3 regions of the Mesorhizobium sp. RCAM 06353 genome follow, and region 2 is predicted to be linked to each of the others. Evidence: predicted binding sites of a transcription regulator. Region 2 holds the regulator's gene; each other region holds the start of a gene.
The links. Region 2 encodes PhoB, which activates phosphate uptake and scavenging genes when phosphate is short. Its sites were predicted from a motif close to TGTCATNNANCTGTCAT; they were not measured.

Region 1 (10,240 bases), 690 kb from region 2:
ATGGCTCAGGCCGACCCCATTGCCCTTCCGGCCGGGCTCTCGGCAATCTCGCAAGCCGCGGCCGTGCAGATGGTTGCCGAGGCGCCGTTACAGCTGGTGTCGGATGAACGGGTGCAACGCCTGACACAGGACGATGTGGCGGATATGGTAGCCCTGGCGTCGCTCACCAAGCCCGGCCCATTCACGTCTGGAGCATTGAGCCTTGGCGACTTCTGGGGCGTGAAGGCCGGCGGCCGGCTGGTGGCGATGGCCGGCGAGCGGATGAAACAGCCTGGCTACAGCGAGCTCAGCGGCGTCTGCTCGCATCCGGATGTCCGCGGCGGCGGCCTCGGCCGGCTGCTGTCCGTGTTCGTGGCCAATCAGATTTTCGCACGCGGCGAGGTACCCTACTTGCACGCCTACGCCACCAACGCCGGCGCGATAAAGCTGTACGAATCCATCGGCTTCAAATTGCGAAGCGCGATCAATGTGGCCGTGGTTCAGCGCACCGGATAGCGGCTGGAAGCGGCTCTTCGATCTCAGGCTGATTTCGGCTCCAGCCGGCGGAAACCGACGGCGTCTGTCAGCATCTCCTCGTCGACCATGCCGGCATTGTGGAGGGCGAGCAGGGTCAGGGCGATTTCGCGCGCTTCCGGTGAATCGGGGTGTGCTTCGCGCTTGAGGCAGGCTTCGTCAAAGACGCGCTGCAGCCTGGCGATGTCGCCGGGCTTGAGCAGGCCACGATCATAGACGGACTTCGACATGGCGGTCTCCTGAAGGAGGAGTTAGGGCGCCACCTGTAAATTGCCAATCTTTCCCGGAGCTTGAATGGGCTTCATGCCGCGAAGGAGGGGCGTTCGGGAACCGAAACCCCTCCCAAGGCTGCAAACTGGCGCCGAGATCAGACCGCGATCTTGCCGCCGCCCTGCCTGGTGATGGCGACAACCGACGGCCGCACCGGCATGTCCGGCTTGAAATCCGGCCAGCGTGTCGACAGGTCCTCATAGTAGGACGGGCGGCCAAAACCGTCCCAATCCTCGCCGCCATCGCCCGGATGCTGGACGGCGACGAAGGCGGTCTGGTCGTCGGGCGCAAACAGCGGGCCGCACATTTCCGCACCGATCGGCACGCGGAAGAACAGCTTTGACGTCGCCCGTGCCGCCCCTTCCGTGTCGACCGCCCACAGGCCGTCGGTTCGCCCCGTGGCCTTCGGTCCCTGGCCGTCGGTGGCGACCCACAGGCGACCGGCCGAATCGACCGCGCAATTGTCGGGCATGCCGAACCAGCCATTGCTCGTCGTCGCCGTCGAGAAGGTAGCGCCGACATCGGCAACCGAGGGATCGCCGCATTTCAAGAGCACTTCCCATTTGCCCTTGGTGGAAGTGAAATCGCCATCGGTCTCGGTGATCTCGATAATGTGGCCGAAGGCATTTTCGGCGCGCGGGTTGGCGGCATCGACCTGGTCGGCCTTGCGCTTCGAATTGTTGGTCAGCATGACATAGACCTTGCCGTTGACACCATTGGGCTGGATGTCTTCGGGCCGGTCCATCTTGGTGGCGCCGAGCAGATCGGCGGCGCGCCGCGTCTCGATCAGCACGTCAGCCTGGCCGGCAAAGCCGTTTTCCGCCGTCAGCGGCCCCTGGCCGAAGACGATCGGCAGCCAGTCGACCGTGCCGTCCTCGGCGAATTTGGCGACATGCAGCGTGCCTTCGTCGAGCAGGTCCTTGTTGGCCGCACGATCGTTGGCATTGAACGTGCCCTTGGTGACGAACTTGTAGACATAGTCGAAGCGCTCGTCGTCGCCGAGATAGAAGACGACGCGGCCGTCCTTGGCGACGATCGATTCGGCGCCCTCATGCTTGAAGCGGCCCATGGCAGTGCGCTTCATCGGCGTCGAGGTCGGATCGTTGACGTCGACCTCGACGATCCAGCCGAAGCGATTGGGCTCGTTGGGCTCCCTGGCGAGGTTGAAGCGGTCGTAATGCGCGCCCCATTCATAGGCGCCTTCCGGAATGCCGAGCCGCTTGTAGTTGGCGGCTTCCTTGTGGCCTTCCGGCAGTTCGCCGGAGAAATAGCCGTGGATGTTCTCCTCGGCCATCACATAGGTGCCCCACGGCGTGACGCCGCCGGCGCAGTTGTTGAAAGTGCCGAACACTTTCGTGCCGGACGGATCGGCATTGGTCTTGACGCGGTCATGGCCGGCGACCGGGCCCGACAGCGCCATTTCGGTGGTGGCGGTGATGCGGCGGTTGAGCTTGCCGTCGCGCACCACTTGCCACTTGTCGCCCGCCTTGCGGATTTCGACGATGGTGCCGCCATGCGCCGCCATTTCGACATCGACCTGCTCCTTCGAGAGCGGCGCGACCTCGGCCTTCTTCTTCCCGTCCTTCTCGACGATCGAAACAATGCCCGGGAACATCAGATGCGGGTTGGTGTATTCGTGATTGACCACCAGCAGGCCGTGCTCGGCCGAGCCGTCGATCGCGATGTAGCCGACATAGTCGTTGTTGTAGCCGAACTGCCTGGCCTGCGCCTGCGCCGACTGCTTGGTCGGATCGAACTCCGGTGAATCGGCAAACAGCGGATCGCCCCAGCGCAACAGCACGTCGGCGTCATAGCCCGGCGCGACATGATGTTTGTCGTCGATGCCGGCCTGGAGCTCATCGAATTTGAACGCTGAGCCTTCCGCGGCGCGGGCATCGTCTGCGGCGATCATGGCCAGCGGACTGACTGTGGCGGCGATCGCCGAGACGGCGAGCGATCCCTTCAGGAAACCCCGGCGCGAGAACCGCGCGGCGATGATTTCGCCCATGGTGCGGTTGTCGGTGGGGTTGATGGCCGGTCCTTCGTTTTCCTCGAGCAGGCTGGTGCGGAATCGAGCGTCGGGGGAACGATGTTCGGTCATAAGGGGCCTCTGGCTTTGGAGTGGCTGGAGCTTGTTGCCTGTTCGACCCCTTAAGCCAGGCCGATCACATTTTCGTGACATCATACAAGCTCCAATACCGGGGGCGAGGCGACTTGCTCACGCGCACCTCAGACTTTGGTCCAATCTTGCGCTGGCAAAGGTCCTGGAGGACAACCGCAACGGTCGGAGGTCGCTTCCGGTCACCACATGTTTCGGCGATGTTGCTGGTTGCAACGTTGGGGTGGGCGCGCCGGCTCAATCGACGGAGAATCAGGGATGCACGGATCGATCACGGCCCGTTGTCGCCGGCTGACGCTCGTTTCGGCGGCTGCTCTGGCGCTGACCATCGTCCCCTATCGAATTTCCCTGCACGGCTCCGCCCCCGGAATCGACGCCGTCACCGCACAGGCCGGCAAGGGCGGCGGCGGGAATGGCGGCGGCAACGGTGGCGGTAATAGCGGTGGCAATGGCGGCGGCAACAGCGGCGGCAATTCCGGCAATGGCAACAGCGGGAACGGCAATGGCAATAGCGGGGACGGTAACGGCAATAGCGGGAACAGTAATGGCAATAGCGGCGGCAATTCCGCCGCTTCCGGCAACGGCCAGAGCGCCAGTCATGTCAACGCTACGACCGGCGACAAGGTCGACATTGACGGCAACAAGATCACGGTCGAGCACCCAGACGGCTTGACGGAAAAGGTCGAGAACGGCCGTTTCAGGATGCAGGATGCGCTGGGTCGTACGATCATAGACCGCCAGGCCACGCCGGCCGATGTCAGCCGTCTGAAGGCTATGTGAGGCTGGTCAACAGGCAACGACCAGCTTCGCATGTCACCTCCGCCGCCCCCGGCGGAGGTGACCTCTCTTTGTCTGGCCCTCGTGCGGGTTCAAGTTGGCCTACGAGCGGTTCCGGTCCTGGTCGCGAAACTCGCGCATCATGAGAGCCGCTTCAGTGCGGTTTCGCACATTGAGCTTCGACAGCACCCCGGTCATGTGATGCTTGACCGTCTTCTCCTGCAGCTCCAGGCGCAGGGCGACCTCCTTGTTGCTGAGCCCTTCCGCCACCAGCCGCAGGATTTCCGTCTGCCGTTCGGTCAGTTGCCGCAGCCGGTCCGCCAGGCCATTGGCAGGCTGCGGGGACTGGAGATCCGAAAGCAGCCGCGCCGACAGGGCCGGCGTAAGATAGCTCTCGCCGGCCGCCACGTTGCGCAGGATGTCGGCGAGCGCGCGCGATCCGACACCCTTCAGGATATAGCCCTGCACCCCGGCGTTCAGAGCTTTGGTTACGTCGGCATTGGCCTCCGAAACGGTCAGCATGACGATCTTCTGGGTGGGATGGTCGCCAAGGATGGTTGCAACCGCCGCCAGGCCGCCGCCCGGCAGGGAGATGTCGAGCAGCAATAGGTCGGGCCGCACCGTCGAGGCGATGCGTTCGGCATCCTGCGCCGTCGCACCTTCGCCGACGATCTCGAAGCCTCCGAGCTCCGACAGGCTGCGTGTCACGCCTTCGCGAAAGAGCGGATGGTCGTCGACAATAGCGATGCGAATGGCGTTAATCATGCTTGCTCCTCGACCGACAGGCTGATCACCAGCCGCGTGCCTTGCGGTCCAGTCCGGGTTTCGAACTGGCCGCCAATGCTTTCAACCCTATCCCTGAGACCAGCCAGCCCCAATCCTTCGACCCGTGCCGCTGGATCAAAGCCTGGCCCGCCGTCCGATACTTCGACGAAGAGCCTGCCACCTTTCATTTCGGCACGCACCGCCTGGTCCTTGCCCCGCCCGTGGCGATAGGCGTTGTTCAGCCCTTCCTGCACGAAACGATAGATGCTGATCTTCTCGGAGGCTCCGGGTTCGGGCAAATGCCTGGGCAGCGTGAGCATCACCGACGTTCCCGTCCGGCGCTGGTGTTCGTCGACCGCCAGCCGCAATATGTCCATTGCGGCAGCCGTCTCTATCTGCGGCAACACGAGACCGGTGCAGATGCCGCGTATTTCGCGCATCGCATCCTCCAGCGTCTTGCGGATCATCGTAACCTCGGTCGAGCGGCTTTCGCCCCAATTGCCGTCGCCGGAAAATACCGGGCTGTCCATGCGCAGCGCCGCCAGGGCGACGAGTTGCGCCGGTCCGTCATGAAGGTCGGCGCCGATCCGGCGCAAATATCGTTCGTTGAATGCGGTGGCGCGGCGGGACGCCCGCTGCACACGCTGCCGCAAGGCGCTGTTTTGCGTCACCAGGCCCTGCAGCTCCGACACCTGCCGGCGCAGCGCCCCGCGCTGATCGTCGATGGTGCGGCTGGCACGCAGCACGATGCCCGACAAAAGCAGAAAAGCCATCAAGGTGGTGCCGGCCACGATCAGCCAGCTCGATAAGAGAGCGGAAGCCAGCGTGGCTTTGAAATCGCTGGCGACCTCAAAGAATTCGGTGACGGCCACCACCTCGCCGGACCAGGGTTCGCGCACGGGATTGTAGATCTCAAGCAGCGGGACGCCGGCGGCCTGCTCCTTCTCTTCGTCTCCGTCGAACGTATCGAATTGGGCGGTGACGCTGCCCTGGAAGGCGGACCGCAGATTGTCGGTCAGGTCGAAGCGGCGGCCGATCAAGGCTGAGTCTTTCGCGTAGAGCACGGTACCGTCGCGGCGCCACAGCCTGAACGAGACCAGGCGTTTGCCGAGCGCGCCCTGGCCGAGCGTCTCGTCGAGCGCTTGCTTGACGGACTCGCTGAGTTCCTCGCTCTTGCGCAGGTCGGGCAGCAGCGGCGCAATCACGCTGTCGACATAAAGTGCCGTGGTGGCGGCCGAATTGCGGGTGACGCCGTCCCGGATCTGCGACGTCACCCAGGCGCCCACAACCAGCATGACGGCCAGAAGGCCAAAGCCGCCGGCAACGAGGAATTGCAGGGCAAGGGAAAGCTCGCTCCAGCGTCGCGCCAAGTTCTGCAGAATACGAATCATGTGCCCCTGACCGCCCTTCCATCGACAGCCGGGCGACATAAGCACATTGAGCCTCAGTCTTGCCGTTGCCAAGACCTTCGTTAGAACGAGGTTACTTGACGTCTCGGCGTGCTTCGGAAACAAGGTCCGCGGCAGATGCCGCCAGAGCCGCTTCGAGGGGACGGGACGTTGAGTTTTTCGGGACTGCTGCAGCTCGGCTTTTCGACGGTGATCTTCCTTCTGGCGGCGACCGCCGCCAAGCAATGGGGGCTGGCGCCGAGCCTCGGCAAGATCCTTTTGACGCTCGCGCTCTATTCGCTGGGCAATCTGATCATGCTGCGGCTGATCCGCGAATTCGGCATGTCGGTGTCGTTCAGCCTCTCGGCGGTCATCCAACTGGTGTCGGTCAACGTCGTGGCGCTGGTGTTCTTCGGCGAGCGCGTCAACGCGCTGCAGGCCAGCGGCATCGTGCTGGCGATCGCCGCGGTGGCGCTGATCACGCTTGGGCCCTATCTGCAAGGGCGTTGATAGAATGAAGGCTGCGACACCGATCCGATGAAAGACACCGCAAGCACCCTGCTCAACCGCATCGAATTCCCGGTCCTGCTGGCCGGCCTGGTCATTGCCGGTGGGCTGTGGGGTTTTGAGGAGTTGATGGAGGTGGCCCGGGCCACCTCGCCGCACGCCTTCGACAGCGAAATCCTGCTCGCTTTCCGCCAGGCGGGCCAACCCGGCGTTCCGATCGGCCCGCTATGGCTGGAAGGGGCGATGCGCGACATCACCAGTCTCGGCAGCTCAGCCGTGCTGGTGCTGATCACGACGGCAACGATCCTCTATCTGCTGTTGATCCGCAGGCCGGGGACCGCGCTCCTCATCTTCGTTGCCGTCGCCGGCGGCCGGTGCTGTCGAGCCTGCTGAAGCTCGGCATCGACCGGCCACGCCCGGAACTCGTTTCGCATCTGGTCAACGAGACGTCGCTCTCGTTCCCGAGCGGCCACGCCATGCTGTCGGCGGTGACCTACCTCACCCTCGGTTCGCTCGCGGCGCGCTTCCTGCATGGGCGGGCGACGAAGATATACGTCTTGTCGCTGGCCGTGCTGGCGACGGTGCTGGTCGGCGTCAGCCGCATCTATCTCGGCGTCCACTGGCCGTCGGATGTGCTCGCCGGCTGGTGCGCCGGCTTCGCCTGGGCGATGCTATGCTGGTTGGTGGCGCGGATGTTGCAGCGGCGCCATGTGGTGGGTGACGATGATGACGGCGCCTGACCGCGCGTTCAGGCTTGCCTCAGATCAATCTGTTGATCAGGTGCCCACCACAGCCTGCCAGTGCCAGAACCGTCGACAGCAAGCATGCCGATGTCATCAAAGCCTTGAAAATAGTCAACCGCGTTACCCCTGCCTCGGATGGACGAAACCCTAGCTCGTATTCCTCGGGAAGTATCGCAAAATGGACAATTAGGCGATGCGGCTTACGCCTCAGACATTCATATTGATGCTTGAAACATCATGGTAAGGGTATTATACGTTATTTCAGCAGACTCAGACATGGGTTCCGACCGATGATCACTGCCGCGCAGATGCGCGCCGCAAGGGCGCTGGCCGGCATCGATCAGAAGACGCTCGCCGAACGCGCAGGCGTTTCGCTTCCAACCATCCAGCGCATGGAAGCGAGCGACGGCGTGGTCCGGGGCGTGGTCGATACGCTGATGAAGGTCATCCAGGCGCTCGACGAGGCCGGGGTGGAGTTGATCGGCGAGAACCAGGCCAGCGAGCGCGGCGGCAGAGGCGTGCGCCTCAAGCCCGCGGTGCCGCCAGATCCCAAGGCTGAGCCGGCATAAGTCGCGACGGCGACCGCCGACAGTCCTGCCGACGATCCCGCCGCCTTTCAGCTTCGGAAGGCAGTCCATGGATCAGGCCCGTCAGGCAGTGCATCAACCGGCCCATAAGGCAGCACACAAATCGGCCCATGGGTCGGCCCAAAAGTCGGCCCAGGGGTCGGCCCAGGGGTCGGCAAAGCCGACATTTGCCGAACTGTTCACGCCCAAGCTGGTGACGGTCTGGCGCGAGGGCTACCACCTGCCGCAGTTCAAGGCCGACTTCATGGCCGGGCTGACCGTCGCCATCGTCGCGTTGCCGCTGTCGATGGCGATTGCGATAGCTTCGGGCGTGACGCCGGAGCGCGGGCTGTTCACCGCCATCGTCGGCGGCTTCATCATATCGGCGCTCGGCGGCAGCCGCTTCCAGATCGGCGGCCCGGCCGGCGCCTTCATCGTGCTGGTGGCGGCAACCGTCCAGCGCGAAGGCGTCGACGGACTGCTCCTGGCAACGATGATGTCCGGCCTCTTCCTGCTCGCCATCGGCTACCTCAGGCTCGGCACCTACATCAAATTCATTCCCTATCCGGTGACGGTCGGCTTCACCGCCGGCATTGCGATCATCATCTTCTCCGGCCAGATCGTCGAATTGTTCGGGCTGAAACTTGCGGGGCCGGAGCCCGGGCCGCTGCTGCCGAAACTGATGGCGATCGGGCAGGCAGCCGGCACGGTGAACATCTCGGCGACACTGGTGGCGGTGCTGACCATCGCCACCATTGTCGCGGTCAAGCGCTGGCGGCCGGGCTGGCCGGGCATGCTGATCGCCGTCGGGCTCGCCTCGCTGGTGGTGGCGCTGCTGGCACTGCCGGCGGAAACCATCGGCACGCGCTATGGCGGCATTCCGCGCAGCCTGCCGTTTCCGGCGCTGCCGGCGCTCAGCCTGGGCAAGGTGGTCGCGGTGCTGCCGGATGCCATTGCCTTTGCCTTGCTCGGTGCCATCGAATCGCTGCTGTCGGCCGTCGTCGCCGACGGCATGACCGGACGGCGGCATCGCTCCAATTGCGAACTGGTGGCGCAAGGCTTTGCCAACATCGCCTCGGCGCTGTTCGGCGGCATCTGCACCACCGGCACCATCGCCCGCACCGCCACCAATGTGCGGGCCGGCGCGCATGGGCCGGTCTCGGGCATGCTGCACTCGCTGTTCCTGCTGGTCTTCATGCTGGTGGCGGCACCGCTGGCCAGCTACATCCCGCTTGCCGCTCTTGCCGGCGTGCTGGCGGTGGTCTGCTGGAACATGTTCGAGAAACAGGCCTTTGCCACGCTGCTGCGTGCTTCGCGCGGCGACGCGCTGGTGCTGTTGGCGACCTTCCTGATCGTCGTCTTCCGCGATCTGACTGAAGGCATCGTCGTCGGTTTCGCGCTGGGCTCGATCCTGTTCATCGACCGCATGGCCAAGTCGATCGCGGTGGAGGCGGATGTGCCGCTGGTGCAGGACGATGTCGCCGACAGCAGTGGCCGCGCCTATGATGCCAGCGAGGCAAGCGACACCGACACCGTCGTCTACCGTATCTCGGGCGCCTTCTTCTTCGGCGCCGCCTCGACCGTCGGCAGCGTGCTCGACCGCATCGCCGACCAGCGCAAGAATTTCATCCTTGACTGTTCCGCCGTGCCGCTCTTCGATTCGACGGCCGCCAATGTCATCGAAAGCGCGGCTCACAAGGCCAGCCGCGCCGGCGTGCGCTTCATCATAGCGGGCGCCTCGCCGCAGATACGGCGCACCCTGATCAACCACGGCGTCAAACGCCCGCTGGTGACCTACGCCGCCTCGATCAAGGACGCGCGGGCGCAGCTGGCGGGGAAACTGGAGGCGGGGTAGCGTCCAGTTTCATTTCGATGCGTCTGGCCGTCTCTCATTGGTTGAGCGATCTCGGACCGCTGACGAACGGGCTGCCCCTGACATAAAATCGCAGCGGCCGGTCGGCATCCTTCGAAATGCCGATCCTGATGCCTTGCCCGATCTCGCCGGGCTCAAAGTCACCGCGCGCGAGCCATAGCGGGCCTTTCCGGCAGAGGTCGATCCCGTCGAGCGAACGATCGATCCGCAACGCCGTGGCCAGCCGTCCCGGCCCGCGCGCCAGGTCACGCAAACGCTCGACGCCGCGATTCCGCCGCATGATGGCGATGCCTTCGAGCGGCTCAAGCGCCCGGATCAGCACGCCTGTTCCGATGCCTTCCATCTCGCTCGAAACATTCAGCATCATGGAGATGCCATAGGCGAGATAGACATAGGCGTGGCCGCGCTCGAGGAACAGCGAACGGTTGCGCGGGGTCATCCCCCGATAGCCATGCCCGGCGGCATCGCCGACGACATAGGCCTCGGTCTCGACGATGCGGCCGCTGACGATGCCTTCGGGCAAGTCGCGCATCACCAGCATGCCGATGAGGTAACGGGCGAGAGCGGCCGTATCATCAGGCAGCTCCGAACGAGCGATCGGCGGATGGTCGTCCCCGTGGCTCACGGTATCCGCTCGGCCCATTGCGCGCGCGACGGTCCCGGCTCGAACGGGTCGCTGAAATACTGGGTTTCGCGGGCCACCCTGCCGTCGAGGAGCT
Region 2 (10,240 bases):
TCGCGCACCGAGATTGCCGCGACCACCGGCCTCAGCCACTCGACCATATCGGCGATCTCTTCCGACCTGATCGGCGAAGGCATCCTGGCCGAAGGCAAGCCGAGCGAGGCCGGCGCGCTCAAACGCGGCCGGCCGCAGGTCGGCCTCGGCCTGAACCCCGAGGCCGCGGCTGTCATGACCGTGGTGCTGTCGCTGAATTTCCTCTCCGTCGCCGTCATCGACTATGCCGGCCAGGTCGTATCGGAAGAACAGCGCCGGCTGGACACGCTGACCATGTCGCGCGAAGCGCTGATCGGCGAATGCGTCGCCATCGTGCGGCGGCGCCTCGAGGATCCCGATATCGACGTGCGCAGCGTCGCCCGCATCGCGCTGGCGATCCAGGGCATCACCGACACCGCGGCCCGGGCGATGCTCTGGTCGCCGATCACGCCGCAGACCAACATCGCCTTCGCCGACATACTCGAGGCCGAGTTCGGCATCCCCGCCACCATGGAAAACGACTGCAACATGATGGCGGTGGCGCTGCGCTGGCGCGATCCCGAGCGCTACCGCGACGACTTCATCGCCATCCTTCTGTCGCACGGCATCGGCATGGGCCTGGTGCTGAAGGGCGAGCTGTTCACCGGCACCCATTCCTCGGGCGGCGAGTTCGGCCACATGATCCATCGGCCCGGCGGCGCGCTCTGCCGCTGCGGACGCCGCGGCTGCGTCGAGGCCTATGCCGGCAACTACGCCATCTGGCGTAACGCCAGGCAACTCAGTGAGGACACCGAGCCGGTCGCCGATGTCAGCGACGCGCAGATGCGGGCGCTCGCCGCCACGGCACGCGAACGAGACGGACCCGAGCGCGAAGCCTACCGCAAAGCCGGCGAGGCACTGGGCTACGGCCTCGGCAGCCTGTTCGCTCTGATCGATCCCGCACCCGTCGCCATGGTCGGCGTCAGCGCCGCCGCCTTCGACCTGATCGAGCCGGCATTGCGCGAGGCCATCGCCCAGACCGCCGGCGGCCAACACTCGAAATCGATTTCCTTCGACACCGAACCGAACGAACTTCCCCTCATCCGCGAAGGCTGCGCCATGCGCGCATTGACCTTCGTCGACCAGGAGATTTTCGCGCCAGGCGTGCAGGCGAAATCAGGCCTTGCCGCAAAGAAAAACGTAGCCTGAATCAGGTCGCGCTCAATCCTCGCGGATCGCGTAGCCCGCCCCACGAATGGTGCGGATAACGTCCGGCATGCGGCCATTGTTGACCGCCTTGCGCAGCCGGCCGACATGCACGTCCACCGTGCGCTCGTCGATATAGATCGTCTCGCCCCAGACATTGTCGAGCAGCTGGCTGCGCGAGAACACGCGGCCGGGATGGCGCATCATGAATTCAAGCAGGCGGAACTCGGTCGGGCCGAGCCGGATCTCGCTCTTCTTGCGATAGACCCGGTGCGATTCACGGTCGAGCACGATATCGCCGACCTTGAGCACGCTTGACAGAACTTCCGGCTTGGCGCGGCGCAGCAGCGCCTTGACGCGAGCCATGAATTCCGGCGTCGAGAACGGCTTGACCAGATAGTCGTCGGCGCCGGTCGAGAGCCCACGTACGCGGTCGCTTTCTTCGCCCCGCGCGGTCAGCATGATGATCGGCAGCCGCTCGGTCTCGGGCCGCATCCGCAGGCGCCGACAGAGTTCGATGCCGGACACCGCCGGCACCATCCAGTCGAGCACCAGAAGGTCGGGCACGTTCTCCTGCAGGCGGATTTCAGCCTCGTCGCCGCGCGGCACCACCTCCACCTGGTAGCCTTCGGATTCAAGATTGTAACGGAGCAGCACCCCCAGCGGCTCCTCATCCTCCACCACCATAATGCGTGGCGCGATCATTGATTGGTCACCTCTTGCGTCAGGCCGCGGGCGCCGACATCGCCGTCTCATCCTGCTTGGGACGATTGGCGGGCAACTGCGTGCCGGTCAGGACATAGTAGGCGTTTTCGGCGATGTTGGTCACGTGGTCGCCGATGCGTTCGAGATTCTTGGCGCAGAACAACAGATGCGTGCACGCCGTGATGTTGCGCGGATCTTCCATCATGTAAGTCAGCAGTTCGCGGAAGACGGAGGTGTATTTGACGTCGATGCGTTCGTCGTCGGCGCGCAGCTTCGCCAGTGCCGCGGCATCGCGCGCCGCATACTCTTCGATCACGCCCTGCACCTGGATCAGCACCAGCTGCGCCATGGCGTCGATGGAGTGCGACAGGTCGCGCGGCGTGGCGCTGAGACCGACGGTGCCGACGCGCTTGGCGATGTTCTTGGCAAGGTCGCCAATGCGCTCGAGGTCGCCGGCCATGCGGATCGAGCCGACGACATGGCGCAGATCATCGGCCATCGGCTGGCGCTTGGCGATCAGCGTGATGGCGCGGTCGTCGAGTTCGCGCTGGCGCGCGTCCATGATGGCATCGTCGGAGACCACACGCTGTGCCAGCGCGTTGTCGGAATTCAGCAGCGCCTTGGTGGCGCCGCCGACCATCGAGCCGGCGAGGTCGCCCATGTCGCTGATCAGCCTGCTGATCTGTCCGAGATCCTCATCGAAGGCTGCGACTGTGTGTTCGGCCATGATCCTGGTCCTCGTATGCGTGCGATCAGCCGAAGCGGCCGGTGATGTAGTCTTGCGTGCGCTTCTCGCGAGGCGACGTGAATATCTTCTCGGTTTTGTCGAACTCGACCAGTTCGCCCAGATACATGAAGGCGGTCTGCTTCGAGACGCGCGCCGCCTGCTGCATATTGTGGGTGACGATGACGATCGTGTAGTCGGCCTGCAGCTCGTCGATCAGCTCCTCGATCTTGGCGGTCGACAGCGGATCGAGCGCCGAGGCCGGCTCGTCGAGCAGGATGACTTCCGGCTTCACCGCCACCGTGCGGGCGATGCACAGCCGCTGCTGCTGGCCGCCTGACAGGCTGAGGCCGCTGGCATTGAGCTTGTCCTTGACCTCGTTCCACAGGGCTGCGCGCTTCAGCGCCTGCTCGACGCGGCCGTCCATCTCGGCCTTGCTGATCTTCTCATAGAGCCTGACGCCGAAGGCGATATTCTCATAGATCGACATCGGGAACGGCGTCGGCTTCTGGAACACCATGCCGATCTTGGTGCGCAGCAGGTTGAGATCCTGCGAACGGTCGAGAACGTTCTTGCCGTCGAGCAGCACCTGGCCCTCGGCGGTCTGCTTGGGATAGAGTTCATAGATGCGGTTGAAGACGCGCAGCAGCGTCGACTTTCCGCACCCCGACGGTCCGATGAAGGCGGTGACGCTGCGCTCGGGCAGCGACAGCGTGATATCCTTCAGCGCCTTCGACTGGCCATAATAGAAGTTGAGGTTCTTGACCTCGATCTTTACCTTGGCGGCTGCCTCGGCGGCGATCGTCATGTCTGGAGACAACATCTGGCTCATTTGTCCTCTCTGCGTCCGGTCAAGCTGCGCGCAAAGATGCTGAGCGCGAGAACCGTCAATGTGATGATGAGTGCACCAGTCCAGGCCAGTTGCTGCCATTCCTCGTAAGGGCTGAGAGCGAACTGGAAGATGGTCACAGGCAGGCTGGCCATTGGCGCGTTGAGATTGCTCGACCAGAACTGGTTGTTCAACGCCGTGAAAAGAAGGGGTGCCGTCTCGCCGGAGATGCGGGCGATGGCCAGCAATATGCCGGTGACAATGCCCGACAGCGCGGCGCGGTAGGCGACTGACTTGATGACCACCCAGCGCGGCGCGCCGATCGCGGTGCCGGCTTCGCGCAAGGCGTTGGGCACCAGGTTGAGCATGTCCTCGGTGGTGCGCACGACGACCGGGATGACCAGGATGGCAAGCGCGACGGCGCCGGCGATCGCCGAGAAATGCCCCATCGGCCGCACCATCAGCTCATAGACGAACAGGCCGATGATGATCGACGGCGCCGACAGAAGGATGTCGTTGATGAAGCGCACCACGGTGGTGAGTTTCGAGAAGCGGCCATATTCGGCCATGTATGTGCCGGCCAGAACACCGATCGGTGTGCCGACGATGATGCCGATGATGGTCATCACGATGCTGCCGTAGATGGCGTTGAGCAGACCGCCGGCATCTCCGGGCGGCGGCGTCATTTCCGTGAAGACCGCAAGATTGACACCGGAAAGGCCCTTGTAGAGCAGGGCGCCGAGGATGAGCGCCAGCCAGACAAGGCCGATTCCGGCGGCGACGACGCACAGCGTCATCATCACCCCATTCTTGCGCTTGCGGCTCTGGTGAAGCGACGTGGCTGTCGACATCGGTCAGGCTCCGGTGCGGGCGTCGATGCGCATCAGCATGTAGCGTGCGATGGCAAGGATCAGGAAAGTGATGACGAACAGGATCAGGCCGAGCGCCACCAGCGAAGAGGTGTAGAGATCGCCGACCGCTTCGGTGAATTCGTTGGCGATGGTGGCCGAGATCGTCGTTGCCGGCGCGAACAGCGAGGTCGAGATGCGGTGCGCGTTGCCGATGACGAAGGTCACCGCCATGGTTTCGCCGAGCGCGCGGCCGAGGCCGAGCATGACGCCGCCCATGATGCCGATGCGGGTGTAGGGAATGACGACGCGGCGGGTCACTTCCCAGGTGGTGCAACCAATGCCGTAGGCCGATTCCTTAAGCACCGGAGGCACCGTGTCGAAGACGTCCTTGGTGATCGAGGTGATGAAGGGCAGCACCATGATGGCAAGGATCATCGACGAGGTCAGCAGGCCGATACCATAGGGCGGGCCGGCAAACAGGCTGTTGAGGCCGGGAATGCCATGGAACACGCTGATGATGAAGGGCTGCACGGTCGTCTGCAGGAACGGTGCCAGGACGAACAGGCCCCAGATGCCGTAGATGATCGAAGGGATGCCGGCCAGCAGTTCCACCGCCATGCCGATCGGGCGCCGCAGCGGGCGCGGGCAAAGCTCGGTGAGGAAGATGGCGATGCCGATGCCGAGCGGCACGGCTATCAGGATGGCGATGGCCGAGGTGATGATGGTGCCGTAGATCGGCGCCAGAGCACCGAATTTCTCCGTCACCGGGTTCCAGCTTTCGCTGGTCAGGAAGGAAAAGCCGAAGGTGGAGAGGGCTTGCCAGGAGCCGGCAAACAGCGAGATCGCAACGCCGCCGAGCAGAACCAGCACCAGGATCGCGGCAGCGCGGGTCATTCCATGGAAGATCGAGTCGGTCAGCGCGAACCGTCGGACGGTGGCATCGCGCGAACTTCTAACGGCTGGCAAGGCTTCCTGGACAGCGCTCATGTCAAGCTCGGCTCTTTTGAATGGAAGGAAAAGGAGCGCCGCGAGCGCGGCGCTCCTTCAAGGGATGTTACTCGCCGACGTAGACGGGCTTGCCGTCGGCCTGGATGTCGGTCTTCCACGAAGCCTTGATCAGGTCGACGACGCTGTCGGGGATCGAGACATAGTCGAGCGCCTTGGCGGTTTCCTTGCCGTCCTTGTAGGCCCAGGCAAAGAACTTCAGGGCCTCGCCGGTGGCGGCGGCATCATCCGGAGCCTTGTGGATCAGGACCCAGGTCGAGGCTGCGATCGGCCAAGTGGCGTCGCCAGGCTCGTTGGTGATGATGACGTTGAAGTTCTTGGCCGTCTTGAAGTCGGCATTCGAAGCGGCAGCGCCGAAGGATTCGAGCGACGGCTCGACGACCTTGCCGGCTGCATTCAGCATCTTGGAGTAGGACAGGTTGTTCTGCTTGGCATAGGCGTACTCGACATAGCCGATGCCGCCATCCGTCTGCTTGACGGTGTTGGCAACGCCTTCGCTGCCCTTGGCGCCGACGCCCGTGGGCCATTCGACGGCGGTGTCGGAACCGACCTTGTCCTTCCAGTCGGGCGAGAGCTTCACCAGATAGTTGGTGAAATTGAAGGTGGTGCCCGAGCCGTCCGAACGATGCACGACGGCGATCGCGGTCGACGGCAGGGTGAGGGTGGGGTTCAGCGCCTTGATCGCGGCATCATCCCAGGTGGTGATGGCGCCGAGATAGATCTGGGCAATCGTCTTGCCGTCGAGGACGAGCTCGCCCGGCTTGACGCCGGTCAGGTTGACGATCGGCACGATGCCGCCCATCACCATCGGGAACTGCACGAGGCCGTTCTTTTCCAGATCGGCATCGGACATCGGCTTGTCGGTGGCGCCAAAAGTCACGGTCTTGGCGATGACCTGCTTGATGCCGCCGCCCGAACCGATCGACTGGTAGTTGAGGCCGATGCCGGTGTCTTTCTTGTAGGTGTCGGCCCACTTGGCGAACACCGGATAGATGAAGGTCGAACCGGCGCCGGAAAGATCAGCTGCCATGGCTGCGGAAAGGGTGAAAGTAGACGCTGTAGCCATTGCAATCGCAACGGCCGCCGAGCGGATGAAATGTCTCATGTGGCCTGCTCCTGTTCGGAAGATGGTCTCTCGGCGCCATTCCTAACCAGCGCCCGCTGAGGCCAATAGCCCTCGATTATAACAGTCGCATGACAGTTTCGTGTCAGCCCGGTAACGCGTTGCCGGCACTGGAAAAGGCAGTGGCGTCGGGCGATCGTCGCCTGATCCGAGTTTGCCTCCGGAATCAGGGGCTTGAGCCATCCACCGGCTCGAGCCGCCGTCGGATTCGACGGGGCTTTCTCAGGTGAAGAAAATCCGGACGGGAGTGCGTTGCTCAAGACCAGAGCGTGTCATGGCCGGGCCATCGCCAAAAACAGGTCCGTTGGGGTAGGTTGACGCTGTTCCATACTGGCGGTCGCTGCTCCCGCCCGTAACTGCAAGGGCGGAATTCGATTTTGCCATTCTCCCGGCTGGGCGCCGCCTTTGATATGGTGCGATCGCACCATAGGCATTGCACGCAGGGGTAGCAGCGAATCGGCGATTGATTCCCTCGCTTGCCTCTTCGGATCCCTGAAAGCGCGCGGCGGGATGCTATCCCGCGTTGCGCTGGACCTGGCTGCCGGCGCCGATCCAGCGCTCGACCTTCTCCAGCAGGGCCCTGGGGCTGATCGGCTTGGGCAGATAGTCGTCCATGCCCGCCTCCAGGCAGCGTTCGCGGTCGCCCTTGAGCGCATGCGCAGTGACGCCGACGATCGGCACATGCGTGCCGGTTTCCTCTTCCAGCCGGCGGATCGCGGCGGTCGCCTCGAGCCCACTCATCTCCGGCATCGAGACGTCCATCAGGATCATGCACGGATTGAGCTTGCCGAAGGCGTCGAGCGCCTTGCGGCCATTGCCGACGATCTCGAAGCCGTAGCCGGTCTCGCCGAGGATCTGGGTGAAGACCATCTGGTTCACCTCATTGTCCTCGGCAACGAGGATATCCAGCCTGTGTCCGCCATCGCCGGTGGCAGGCAGCCTCGGGCGAACCGGCGGCGGCTGCAATTGCGCGCGTTGTTCGGACGGCGCCAGCGGTGGCCGCTGGGGGGCAGCGAGCGCCTCGCCTGCGAGCGGCTGCGCGGGGTGGCCGTCCGTGGTGTGGCGATGGCGCTGGATGGTCGCCACCAGCGTTTCCAGAAGCACGGAGGAGCGCGCCGGCTTGATAAGTTGGGCATCGATGCCGAGATCGCGGTAGCTGGTGTTGGCGAGCGACTGGTCGACCGAGGTCAGCATGATGATCGGCGTGTCGGCGAGGCCTTCGGTGTTGCGCACGATGCGCGCCATTTCGGCGCCGCTCATCTCGGGCATCTGGTAGTCGAGCACCACGCAATCCACGGCCACGCCATAGGCAGCGGCGGCGATCAGCACTTTCAGGCCCTCGGCGCCGCTCTCAGCCGCACAGGAATCGAACGTCCACGAGGTCATCTGCTCTGTCAGGATGGCGCGGTTGACGGCATTGTCGTCAACGATCAGCACGCGTGCGCCCGTCACGTCCACCGGCATGATGCGCTGCCCGTTCTGCTGACCGGCCCTGGGCAGCGTCACGGTGAACCAGAAGGTCGAGCCCTTGCCCTCGGCGCTCTCGACGCCGATGGTGCCGCCCATCAGCTCGACCAGCCGTGAGGTAATGGCAAGGCCAAGCCCGGTGCCCTCGTGCCGCCGTGTCGAGGAGGTGTCGACCTGGCTGAATTTTTCGAACACCAGTTTCAGTTTTTCCTCGGGGATGCCGATCCCGGTGTCGGTGACCGAGATCGTCAACCTGGTTCCGGTCGGCACCTTCTCGCCGGTCACGTCGACCAGCACATGGCCCTCATCGGTGAATTTCACCGCGTTGCCGACGAGGTTGGTGACGATCTGCCTGATGCGGCCGACATCGCCGATGAACAGGCTTTCGAGCCTCGGCTCGACACGCACGATAAGCTCGAGGTCCTTTTCCTTGGCGCGCGTCGACACCAGCGTCGCCACATCCTCGATCGCCTCGGCAAGATTGAAAGGTGCCGGATCGAGTACCATCTGGCCGGCATCGATCTTGGAGAAATCCAGGATGTCGTTGATGATGGTCAAGAGCGCGTTGCCCGACTTGACGATGATGTCGGTGAACGTCTTCTGCTTCGGATCGAGATTGGATTTGGCCAGGAGTTCCGCCATGCCCAGCACACCGTTCATCGGCGTGCGGATCTCGTGGCTCATATTGGCGAGGAATTCTGACTTGGCGCGGTCGGCGAGCACGGCGCGCTGGCGCGCCTCGCTGAGTTCGGCCTCGCGCATCTTCAGTTCCGTGATGTCGGTGGTCGATCCGATTAGGTAGAGCGAACCGTCCGACGCGATCATCGCGCCCTTGCGCGCGAACTGATGCCTGACGCTGCCGTCGGCAAGCCGCACGGTCTCCTCGATCTCCTGGGTGTCGCCGGTGCGCAGCACGGCCAGATCGCCGGCCACGAAAGCCTCGCCGTCCTCCCCGAAAATCTCGATGTCGGTCTTGCCGATCGCATCTTCCCTGCTGAGACCGGTCAGATCGCACCAGCCCTTGTTGACATAAAACTGCCTGAGATCGGAGCGCTTGGCGTAGATCGACACCGGCACATTGTCGATCAGGCTGCGGAACACCTCGTTCTCGCGCATGCTCTCTTCCAGCGCCTGCTCGCGCGCCTTGACGTCGGTGATATCGGTGCTGGAGCCGACCAGGTGCATCGATCCGTCGATGGCCACCAGCCGGCTCTTGCGCGTCATCAACTGCCGCACCGTGCCGTCGCGATGGGTGACGGGCTCCTCGATCTCGAGGCCCTTGCCGGTTACGACGACCTCGGTGTCGTCATGGCTGTAGCTTTCCGCGTCTTGCGTGCCGAACAGCTCGCGGTCGGTCCGGCCGATGACGTCTTCCTTGGCAAGGCCCGTAATCGCGCACCAGGCCTTGTTGACGAATTCGATGCTCAGGTCCTGCGCCTTGATGAAGGCCGCCACCGGCAACTCGTCCATGACGTGTCGGAAGAGATCGATCTGGCGCATCGAATCGCGCAGCGCCGCCTCGCGGCTCTTGATGTCGCTGATGTCGACGCGCACGCCGATAAACGTGCCGTCCTCGGTGCGCATGTCGTAGACCTGGTACCAGCGCCCATCGGCATTGAGGCGCTCGTAGGACGAATTTGGCAGATGGTAGCGCGCCAGCACGCCGTCGGCCCAGCGTTCGGTGTCAACGTCGTAAAGCTTGTCGAGCTCGGGATCGCCACACGAGCGGAAATAGCCGACCGCATGGCCGAACTCCAGCGCCTCGCGGAAGGTGCAGCCGGGCTGCCAGACGGGCTTCAGCGCCGGCAGCGAGTCCTGCAGCTTGCGGTTGGCGAAGACGAACTTGTCGTCGCGGTCGTAGATGATGACGCCGGCCGGCAGCGATTCCAGCACGCTGGCGAGATGCTTGCGAGCGTCCTGCGCCTCAGTCTCCCGGCCCTTCATGTCGGTGACGTCGACATAGGAAATGAGCCGCTTGCCGCCTGGCAGCGGCGCCAGCGATGCGACAAGCGTGCGCCCGTCATTGTGTGGCAATTGCCTAGAGCCGGCGATGCCGGCCCTGATTTCGGCTTCGCGCTCGGCGGTATGACGTTGCCAGGCAATTTCATCGGCGCCGTAAGGGTCAATAGCCCGGCTGGCTTCCATCAACTCGCGAAAGGCCGAGCCGATACCGGCGCGGCCTGGATCGATCCTCCAGAAATCATAGAAGGCGCGATTGATGATTTCGGCGCGCATATCGGCATCGAGGACGAGAACGCCAATCGGCATCTGATCGACCATGGTGCGCAGATTGACGAAGGTCTCGGCGATCTTGGCGTTGGCGCTTTCGATCTCGGCATCGCGACGCTTGAGTTCGGTGACCTCATAGTAGG
Region 3 (10,240 bases), 310 kb from region 2:
GATATCCTTCACCGTGTCGATGTGATGGAGAAGATCGCCGGCGAGGGCGGCTATCCCCTGGCTGCCGCGGCGTTCCAGTTCCCCCTGCAAGATCCGGTGGTCGCCACCGTGCTGACCGGCACCGCCAAACTGGCAAACCTGACACGCAACCTCGAACTGCTCGACATCGACGTGCCGGAGACGGAATATCAGAAGTACCGCCCCTATACGGTTGTGCAGGAGTTGGGATGATGGCGGCATCGCCGTTGATGGCGGGCTGCAACTTCACAAATCCGCGACATCTGCGAGAGAATGAACATTCCACATTGACTGAAGCATGGAATTAATATTCCATGCTTCAGGAACGAAACGGGAGCTTCTGGCTGCATCTTGGGAGGAGCAGCGTGCGAATGTGTCTCCGCCGACGATGGCATATCAGGCGCGAAACACCGCTTGCATCGGCCAGATCGATGCACTATCAAAACAGCGTAAATGTTTTTTATTGATAAAGTTCCGTTTGGGCCGCGCCTATCCGAGCCGAACTTTCCGTAACGTTCACCGGGCGACTTAGGGAGGAATCCTAATGAAATTCGTGACCAGCATTCTCAACCGCCGCGCCGTCATGGCGCTGGCAGCAGCTTCGATGCTCGCGGGCGTCATGCATTCGGCGCCGGTTTCGGCGGCGGACGTGACCATTCCGATCATCGTCAAGGACACCACGTCCTTCTACTGGCAGATCGTTCTTGCCGGCGCTCGCAAGGCCGGCAAGGATCTCGGCGTCAATGTGCCGGAACTCGGCGCGCAGGCTGAAACCGACGTCAATGGCCAGATCTCGATTCTTGAAAATGCCGTCGCCGGCAACCCGGCCGCCATCGTCATTTCGCCGACGGAATTCAAGGCACTCGGCAAGCCGATCGATGAAGCGGCCGCCAAGGTCAAGGTTATCGGCATCGACTCCGGCGCCGATTCCAAGGCTTTCACCTCGTTCCTGACCACTGACAACGTCCAGGGTGGCCGCGTTGCCGCTGACGGTCTCGCCGCAGCCATCGGCGCAGCCAATGGCGGCAAGGTCGAAGGCAAGGTTGCCCTGATCACGGCGCTTCCCGGTGCCGGCTCGCTCGAACAGCGCGCCCAGGGCTTCAAGGAAGAGCTCAAGGCCAAATATCCTGGCCTGGAGCTGGTGGCCGACAAATATGCCGACGGCCAGGCCACGACCGGGCTTAATATTGCGACCGACCTGATCACCGCCAATCCCGACCTCAAGGGCATCTTCGCCTCCAACCTGATCATGGCGCAGGGCGTCGGCCAGTGCCGTGGCCGAGAACAACCTCGCAGGCAAGCTGGCCCTGATCGGCTTCGACAGCGACGAGAAGCTGATCAAGTTCCTTAATGACGGCGTCATCTCCGGCCTCGTCGTTCAGGATCCGTACCGGATGGGCTATGACGGCATCAAGACCGCGCTCGCAGCCTCGAAGGGCGAGAAGGTCGAAGCCAATGTCGACACCGGCGCCAATCTGGTGACCAAGGCCAACATGAAAGAGCCGAAGATCGACGCATTGCTCAACCCGAAGCTCAACTGAGCATCGGCATGAGTCGTTTCCGGGGCCTGCGCCCCGGAAACACCCGCCCGGCACAAATGGCTTGGAAACCCGCACCCTTGGGCTAGGCTGCAAAGAGGCGCATTACAGCCTCGCCGCGTGCCAATCGTGTGGCCAATCTGGGAGGATTGTCATGACATCGACGGCGCAAGAACTGCACCCTGCCCCCGTGCTGGAACCCGGCAGGACGATCCTTGAACTGCGCGGCATCGAGAAGAAATATCCGGGCACGCACGCGCTGAAGCCAGTCAACCTCGCTTTCAAGGCTGGTGAAATCCACGCCATCGTCGGCGAGAACGGCGCAGGCAAATCCACCCTGATCAAGCTTCTGACCGGCGTCATGCCGCGCACATCAGGAGAGGTCATATGGGAAGGCAAGCCGGTTGCCCTTGCGACGCCGCATGAAGCGATGGCGCTCGGCATCAACGCCGTGCACCAGGAGGTCGTGCTCTGCCGCCACCTGACGGTCGCTGCCAACATGTTCCTCGGCGAGGAGAATTCCCGCTTCGGCATCCTGCAACAACGTGCCATGGTCAGGGAAGCCCAGAAGATAATCGACGATCTCGGCTTCGACCTGCCGGCACATGTCGTGCTTGGTGACCTGACCATCGGCCAGCAGCAGCTGATCGCCGCCGCCCGCGCCACCGTGCGCGGCACCAAATTCCTGATCTTCGACGAGCCGACCGCCTACCTGACCCGAAAGGAAGCCGATCAACTGTTCACGCTGATCCGCCGGCTGAAGGGCGAAGGCGTGACGATCATCTACATCAGCCACCGCATGGAGGAAGTGTTCGAGCTTGCCGACCGTGTCTCGGTGCTGCGCGACGGCACGCTGGTCGGCACGAGGAACATCGCCGAGACCAACGACGCCGAACTGGTCAAGATGATGATCAACCGCTCGATCGAGCAGATCTACCACAAGGAACACTTCACGCCGGGTGCGCCGATCCTCGAGGCAAGGAACCTTTCAGGCAACGGCTTCGAAAACGTGTCGATGACGGTCCGCGCCGGCGAGATCGTCGGCCTCTACGGTCTGATCGGCGCCGGGCGCAGCGAATTCGTCACCACGCTCTACGGCCGCCACCGCAAATCGACCGGCCAGATCCTGTGGGAAGGCAAGGAAGTCCAGATCAACTCCGAGCATGACGCGATCAAGCTCGGCATGGCACTGGCGCCGGAAAGCCGCCGTGACCAGGGCCTGTGTCTCAATCTGCCCGTCGGCTTCAATCTCAACCTGCCGATCTACAAACGCATCTCGAACAATCTGCTGATCTCGGGCGCGCAAGAAAAGACGCAGGCGGACCGCCAGATCGCGGACCTGCGGATCAAAACGCCGACGCGCAATGCCCTGGCCTCCAGCCTTTCCGGCGGCAACCAGCAGAAGATCGTCATCGGCAAATGGCTGGCCCACGGCGCCAGGCTGTTCATCTTCGATGAACCGACGGTCGGCGTCGACGTCGGCACCAAGGCGGAAATCTACCGCCTGTTCAGCGCGCTCCTGTCCAAGGGCGCCGGCATCATCCTGATCTCGTCCTATTTGCCGGAGGTCTACGAGCTCGCCGACACGTTGCACGTATTCCGGCGCGGCAAGCTGGTGGCCACGCATGGGTTCCACGCCGCCGATCACGAGGAAATTCTCACGCAGGCGCTCGCCGAGAAACAAGAAAAACTGGGAGGACAGACATGAGCACCGAGGCGATTGCTGCCGAAAAACCGAAGCGCAACTACAACGCCCTGTTTGGATTGACGCTTCTGGCCCTGCTGGTGCTGCTGTGGGTCATCCTGTCGCTGTCCACATCGAGCTTCGCCTCCGCCAACAACATCTCGAACCTGCTGCGCCAAGGTTCGATGATCGCGATCCTCGCGGTCGGACAGACCTTCGTCATCATTACCGGCGGCATCGACCTTTCCGTCGGCGCCGTGGTCGGTTTCGCCACCGTCATCGCAGCGATGCTGATCAACGCCGGCGTGCCGGTCTTCCTTGCCGTCCTGCTCACCTTGCTGGTCGGTGTCGCCATCGGCCTGTTCCATGGCTTTGGCATCGTCAAAATGGGCTTGCCGCCCTTCATCATAACGCTTGCGACACTAACGTCGCTGCGCGGCATCGGCCTTTTGATCACCAACGGCAATTCGATCTCGATCAACAACGACGCCTTCCAGGAATTCTCGCGCAATTCCTTCCTTGGCATTCCCAACCTGTTCTGGATGGTCATCCTGGTCGGCATTCCCGCCTATGTCTTCCTCCACCATAGCCGCTGGGGCCGCTACCTGTTCTCGGTCGGCTCCAATGCCGAAGCCTCGCGCCTGTCCGGCGTCAACGTCCAGCGCACCATCTTCATGGCCTACACGCTGTCAGGTCTATGCGCGGCCTTCGTCGGCGTGCTGCTCGCTTCGCGCATTGGCATCGGCAATCCGACTCAGGCCGAGGGCTGGGAGCTGCAGGCGATCGCTTCATCCGTGATCGGCGGCACCTCCCTGTTCGGCGCGGTCGGCTCGGTGCATGGGCCGCTGCTCGGCGCGTTCATTCTCGCCACCATCAACAACGGCGCCAACCTGCTCAACGTCAATGCCTTCTGGCAGCGCATCATCACCGGCGCGTTGATCATCATCATCGTCTACTTCGATGGACTGCGTCGCCGCGGCAGCAAGTAATTCACAACTGGCATCGCCGCCGGGCTCGCATTGCCGACGGGCCGGCGGCGCTGTGAACCGACTGGATTGAAGCATGAAAGCTGTCGTCTGCCGCTCCCCCGGCGATCTCGTCCTGGAAGACCGTCCCGCGCCGGGCGCGCCACCTGCCGGCTGGGCGCTGGTCGCGATCAGCCATGTCGGCATCTGCGGCACCGACTACCACATTTTCGAGGGCAAACACCCGTTCCTCGCCTATCCCCGCATCATGGGCCACGAAGTGTCGGGAACCATCGTCGAGATCGGCGACGGCGTCGATCTGGCAATTGGCGAACCGGTCGTCATCAATCCCTATCTGTCCTGCGGCAAGTGCATCGCCTGCCGGCGCGGCAAGCCCAATTGCTGCGTCAGGATCGAGGTGCTCGGCGTCCATCGCGACGGCGCCATGTGCGAACGCATCCTGGTCCCGGCGCAGAATCTTTATCCGGCAAACGGCCTGTCGCTGGCAGACGCCGCCGCCGTCGAATTCCTCGCCATCGGCGCGCATGCCGTACGGCGTGCGCGGGGCGAGCCCGGCGCCCGCACGCTGGTCATCGGCGCCGGCCCGATCGGCCTCGGCACCGCTATCTTCGCCCGCATAGCCGGGCTCGACGTGACGTTGCTCGACATGAGTACGGAACGGCTCGCTTTCGCTGCAAACGAGCTCGGCTTCCAGACCCTCGACGGGTCACGTGGACCAGTCCCGGATCTGGTCAGGGAGGCGACGTCAGGCGAAGGCTTCGACGTGGTGTTCGACGCCACCGGCAACACCCAGTCGGTGCAGTCGGCTTTCGCTCATGTTGCCCATGGCGGCACACTGGTGCTGGTCAGCGTCGTCAAGGACGACATCGTCTTTTCCGACCCCGAATTCCACAAACGTGAAATGACATTGATCGGCAGCCGCAATGCGCTGCGCGCCGACTTCGATCATGTCGCCGCCTCGATCCGCAATGGCGCCGTGCCTTTGGCCAAGCTCGTCACCCATCGCACATCGCTTGCCGATACGCCGCGCGATCTCGCCCGCTGGGCACATGAAAAATCCGGCCTGATCAAGGCTGTGATCGAGATCGGATAGTCGGCAGAATTCGGTTCACAGCGCCGACAGTTTGAGCTCCACCCGCTCCGCCGGAAAGCGCGATTCCGAAAACTGGATCGGCTGACCGTCCGGCGTGACGTTGACGGCGACCGTGACCAGCACGATGGCGCCGGGCTGCAGGTCGAGGTCGGCAAGATCGGCCGCATCGGCATGGCGCGCCGACAGCACGGTCGATTGCCGGAGATAATCGTCTATGCCGAAACGGGCCAGCGACGCGGTGATCGAGCCGGTCTCAGCCATCGCCATGTCGATGCCGGCGAAGCGCCTGGCATCGAACCAGCCGGCAGCGCGCGACACCGGCCGTCCATCGGCTTCGCCACGGGTCTCCAGCCTGATCACCTCAGCCCCCCTGGCTAGGCCAAGCCCCTCGGCGACACGCTGGCTGGCCGGCTCGACCGATGAGGCGAGCAGCACGATATGCCGTTCCGAGGTCTGCCCTTGCAGGCCGGTCGAAAAGCGTGTGCGTGCGCCGATCGGATAGGAGAGCCGCTTGCGCGACAGCACGAAGGTGCCGCGTCCCTGTTCGGCCCGCAGCACCCCTTCCTGCACAAGCGCCGATATGGCGCTGCGCACCGTGTGGCGGTTGACGCCGTAGCGCTCGGCCAGCGCCACCTCCGGCGGCAGCGCGGCATTCTCGGCGAAATCGCCGATGGCGATCGCCTGCAGGATCCTGTCGGCAATCTGCCGCCACAGCGAAACGCCACTGCGCCGTTCGATACTGTCGGCTTCCTGTCGTCCGATCATGAATTGCCCCCAAGCTTCTGCCGCTTGTCATCCACCCGTCATGGACTCGCGTTACGTAATATGTATAATTTGTATAGTTGTCTATATCAATAGACAAATTTAGCAAAGAGGAATGCTGCCGATGCGAGGACAGGAAGCCCGCGACCAGGCCGAACGCAAGGCCGCCATGGCGACGTTGGCGCAATCGAGCGGCGACGATATCGTCCGGCTCTGGAACGAGGCCGGCCTGCCTTCACAAGCCGAGCTGCTGCGCGGTCCCGAGACCGGTCTGGTGACGCTGCGCGGCCGTATCGGCGGCGGCGGCGCACCCTTCAATGTCGGCGAGGCGACCGTCACCCGCGCCACTGTCCGGCTGCCGTCCGGACAGGTCGGCCATTGCTACGCGCTCGGCCGTGACAAGCAGAAGGCGAAGCTGGCGGCCATCGCCGACGCGCTGTGGCAGGACCCTGCCCGCCGCGCCGAGATCGAGACCAGGCTGATCGCGCCTTTGAGGTCGGCGCTTACGACTGCCCATGAAAAACGCCGCGCCGAGACGGCGGCCACGCAGGTGGATTTCTTCACCATGGTTCGCGGAGAAGACTGATGGATATCGCAGCGCAATCGATCGAGGGCGGCTTCACCGATCCGGTCTTCAACGCCCAGACCGTTTTCCGCGCCGTCATGGACGCGATGGCGCGGCCGGGCAGCGTGCAGCCCTTGCCGGCCCTCGCCCATCCACCGGCGCCGTTCTCGGCAACATCAGGCGCCATCGCACTGGCGCTGTGCGACAATGACACGCCGCTCTGGCTCGACCCGGCGCTGCACACCTCCGCCGCGATCGGGTCCTGGCTTGGTTTCCACACCGGCGCACCGCTGGCCAACACGCCGGCCGATGCGCATTTCGCCTTTATCGCCACGCCGGCCGAGATGATGTCGCTCGACGGCTTTTCGCAGGGAACGCAGGATTACCCCGACCGCTCGACCACGCTGATCCTCCAGGTCAGCGACCTCACCTCAGGCGCTCCGCTGTTGCTCGAAGGTCCCGGCATCGAAACCACCGCCACGATCGCGCCGGCGCAAATGCCACGCCATTTCATCGAGCAGTGGAAGCAGAACACCCAGCGCTTTCCACGCGGCGTCGACATCATCCTCGCCACCGTTGGCGGCATAGCCTGCCTGCCGCGCACGACGCGCATCAAGACGATGGAGGCTTGAAGATGTATGTCGCGGTAAAAGGCGGCGAGGCTGCAATTGCCAACGCCCACAGCCTGTTGGCCGACCGTCGGCGCGGCGACCGTTCGGTGCCGGCACTTCGCCTTGACCAGATCGTCGAGCAGCTGGCGCTCGGCGTCGACCGGGTGATGAGCGAAGGCTCGCTCTATGACCGGGAACTCGCAGCATTGGCAATCGTCCAGGCGCGCGGCGATATGATCGAGGCGATCTTCCTGGTGCGCGCCTATCGCACCACGCTGCCGCGCTTCGGTTACAGCAAGGCCATCGACACCAGCGCGATGCGGGTCGAACGGCGCGTGTCGGCGACCTACAAGGACCTGCCCGGTGGTCAGCTGCTGGGTCCGACCTTCGACTACACGTATCGCCTGCTCGACCCCGAGCTTGCCGCCGGCGCGGATGTCGCCGAACCCTTGCAGCGTGACACGGAAGCGCAAGCCATGCCGCGCGTCTCGGCGATCCTTGCCCGCGAAGGCCTGATCGAACCGGATGGTGAGATGCCGCAGGACCATGTCCCCGGCGACATCACCCGCGAACCCTTGGAATTCCCGATGGCACGCGACATCCGCCTGCAGGCGCTGTCGCGCGGCGATGAAGGTTTTCTGCTGGCGCTCGGCTATTCCACCCAGCGCGGCTATGCCCGCAACCATCCCTTTGTCGGCGAAATCCGCATCGGCGAGGTCGAGCTGGAACTCGACGTTCCCGAACTGCCCTTCGCCGCACCCCTCGGCACGGTGCGGGTCACCGAATGCCAGATGGTCAACCAGTTCAAGGGCTCGGCCAAGGCGCCGCCGCAATTCACGCGCGGCTACGGCCTGGTCTTCGGCCAGAGCGAGCGCAAGGCGATGGCCATGGCGCTGTGCGACCGCGCGCTGCGCGCCTCCGAACTCGGCGAGGACATTGTCGCCGCCGCCCAGGATGAGGAGTTCGTCATCTCGCATTCCGACAACGTCCAGGCGACCGGCTTCGTCGAGCATCTGAAGCTGCCGCATTATGTCGACTTCCAGGCCGAGCTCGACCTCGTGCGCCGTATGCGCGCCGAGTACGAGGCCCGCGAACACCCCGCGAAGGTCGAAGAGAAGCGGGAGGCCGCGGAATGATCGAAGGCCTGTCCCACATGACCTTCATCGTCAGGGATCTCGACCGGATGACTGCCATCCTCGAGGGCGTGTTTGATGCAGGTGAGGTCTACGCCAGCGACGCCGCGCAGTTCTCGCTGTCGCGCGAAAAATTCTTCCTGATCGGCGACATCTGGATCGCCATCATGGAGGGCGAGGCGCTGCCTGAGCGCAGCTACAACCACATCGCCTTCAAGATCGATGACGCCGATTACGACCGCTACGCCGAGCGCATCGCCAAGTTAGGGCTGGAGATGCATCCGCCGCGTCCGCGCGTCGAGGGTGAAGGCCGCTCGATCTATTTCTACGACGACGACAACCACATGTTCGAATTTCACACCGGCACGCTCACGGAGCGGCTGGCGCGCTATGCCGAAGGACTTGAGGTCGCATCATGACCGACATCGCCACCTACAACTTCGCCTATCTCGACGAGCAGACCAAAAGGATGATCCGCCGGGCGATCCTCAAGGGCATCGCCATCCCTGGCTACCAGGTGCCGTTCGCCTCGCGCGAAATGCCGATGCCCTATGGCTGGGGCACCGGCGGCGTCCAGGTCACCGCCTCGATCATCGGCCCCGATGACGTGCTGAAGGTGATCGACCAGGGCGCCGACGACACCACCAATGCGGTCTCGATCCGTGCCTTCTTCAAGAAGGTCGCCAATGTCGCCGTCACTACCGACACCGCCAGCGCCACCATCATCCAGACCCGCCACCGCATCCCCGAGCATCCGCTGACCGCCAGCCAGGTGCTGGTCTACCAAGTGCCAATTCCGGAGCCGCTGCGCTTCCTCGAACCACGCGAGACCGAAACGCGCAAAATGCATGCGCTGGAGGAATACGGCCTCATGCATGTGAAGCTCTATGAGGACATAGCCAAGCACGGCCGCATCGCCACCACCTATGCCTATCCGGTGAAGGTCGAGGGCCGCTATGTGATGGACCCTTCGCCGACGCCGAAATTCGACAATCCCAAGATGCACCGCTCGCCGGCTTTGCAGCTGTTCGGAGCCGGCCGCGAAAAGCGCATCTACGCGGTGCCGCCCTTCACCGAAGTCGTCAGCCTCGACTTCGAGGACCATCCGTTCGAGGTGCAGACCTTCGACCAGCCCTGCGCGCTGTGCGCCGCCGAGAACGTCTATCTCGACGAGGTCATCCTCGACGACCATGGCGGCCACATGTTCGTCTGCTCCGACACCGACCACTGCGAGAAGCGGCGGGCCGACGGCCATCGCGGCCACCTTGCTCCGGAAACCCATTCTGTTTCGGAAAAAATGGAGCCGGCACAATGACCGACGAACCGCTGCTGCGCGTATCGGCGCTGTCCAAATTCTACGGCTCGCGCGTCGGCTGCGACAACGTCTCGTTCGACCTGTGGCCAGGCGAGGTCCTGGCTGTCGTCGGCGAATCGGGGTCCGGCAAGACGACTTTGCTCAACTGCCTGTCGACGCGGCTCTTGCCCTCCTCCGGCACCGCCAGCTACCGCATGCGCGACGGCCAGTTCCGCGAGCTCTACCGCATGAGCGAGGCCGAGCGCCGCTTCCTGATGCGCACCGACTGGGGGTTTGTCCATCAGAACCCGGCCGACGGCCTGCGCATGACGGTGTCGGCCGGCGCTAATGTCGGCGAGCGGCTGATGGCGGTGGGCGACCGCCACTACGGCAAGATCCGCGCCACGGCGGTCGACTGGCTGTCGCGCGTCGAGATCGAGGAAGACCGCATCGACGACGAGCCGCGCGCCTTTTCCGGTGGCATGCGCCAGCGCCTGCAGATCGCCCGCAACCTCGTCACCGGACCACGCCTGGTGTTCATGGACGAGCCGACCGG

Region 1: a site for PhoB is predicted at 2,948-2,964, ahead of AC56QX_RS05795 (PhoX family protein). Genes of this name have one in related genera too.
Region 3: a site for PhoB is predicted at 6,110-6,126, ahead of phnF (phosphonate metabolism transcriptional regulator PhnF). Genes of this name have one in related genera too.

The regions. Positions count from the first base shown of each region.
Region 1 is NZ_CM185031.1:1,254,781-1,265,020, reverse strand. Features, by position in the region: gene AC56QX_RS05805 (GNAT family N-acetyltransferase) at 1-495, shown strand, start outside; gene AC56QX_RS05800 (hypothetical protein) at 519-743, opposite strand; gene AC56QX_RS05795 (PhoX family protein) at 881-2,884, opposite strand; gene AC56QX_RS05790 (hypothetical protein) at 3,161-3,682, shown strand; gene AC56QX_RS05785 (response regulator) at 3,782-4,444, opposite strand; gene AC56QX_RS05780 (sensor histidine kinase) at 4,441-5,835, opposite strand; gene AC56QX_RS05775 (hypothetical protein) at 6,004-6,342, shown strand; partial or broken gene AC56QX_RS05770 (phosphatase PAP2 family protein) at 6,370-7,079, shown strand; gene AC56QX_RS05765 (helix-turn-helix domain-containing protein) at 7,373-7,651, shown strand; gene AC56QX_RS05760 (SulP family inorganic anion transporter) at 7,719-9,503, shown strand; gene AC56QX_RS05755 (DNA-3-methyladenine glycosylase) at 9,538-10,164, opposite strand; gene AC56QX_RS05750 (nuclear transport factor 2 family protein) at 10,143-10,240, opposite strand, start outside.
Region 2 is NZ_CM185031.1:1,943,098-1,953,337, reverse strand. Features, by position in the region: gene AC56QX_RS09195 (ROK family protein) at 1-1,167, shown strand, start outside; gene phoB (phosphate regulon transcriptional regulator PhoB) at 1,180-1,869, opposite strand; gene phoU (phosphate signaling complex protein PhoU) at 1,889-2,596, opposite strand; gene pstB (phosphate ABC transporter ATP-binding protein PstB) at 2,622-3,425, opposite strand; gene pstA (phosphate ABC transporter permease PstA) at 3,422-4,273, opposite strand; gene pstC (phosphate ABC transporter permease subunit PstC) at 4,277-5,260, opposite strand; gene pstS (phosphate ABC transporter substrate-binding protein PstS) at 5,328-6,383, opposite strand; gene AC56QX_RS09160 (PAS domain-containing protein) at 6,915-10,240, opposite strand, start outside.
Region 3 is NZ_CM185031.1:2,255,526-2,265,765, reverse strand. Features, by position in the region: gene AC56QX_RS10755 (aldo/keto reductase) at 1-231, shown strand, start outside; partial or broken gene AC56QX_RS10750 (ABC transporter substrate-binding protein) at 563-1,559, shown strand; gene AC56QX_RS10745 (sugar ABC transporter ATP-binding protein) at 1,711-3,264, shown strand; gene AC56QX_RS10740 (ABC transporter permease) at 3,261-4,229, shown strand; gene AC56QX_RS10735 (zinc-binding alcohol dehydrogenase family protein) at 4,303-5,319, shown strand; gene phnF (phosphonate metabolism transcriptional regulator PhnF) at 5,335-6,084, opposite strand; gene phnG (phosphonate C-P lyase system protein PhnG) at 6,206-6,667, shown strand; gene phnH (phosphonate C-P lyase system protein PhnH) at 6,667-7,278, shown strand; gene AC56QX_RS10715 (carbon-phosphorus lyase complex subunit) at 7,281-8,393, shown strand; gene fosX (FosX/FosE/FosI family fosfomycin resistance hydrolase) at 8,390-8,809, shown strand; gene AC56QX_RS10705 (alpha-D-ribose 1-methylphosphonate 5-phosphate C-P-lyase PhnJ) at 8,806-9,705, shown strand; gene phnK (phosphonate C-P lyase system protein PhnK) at 9,702-10,240, shown strand, end outside.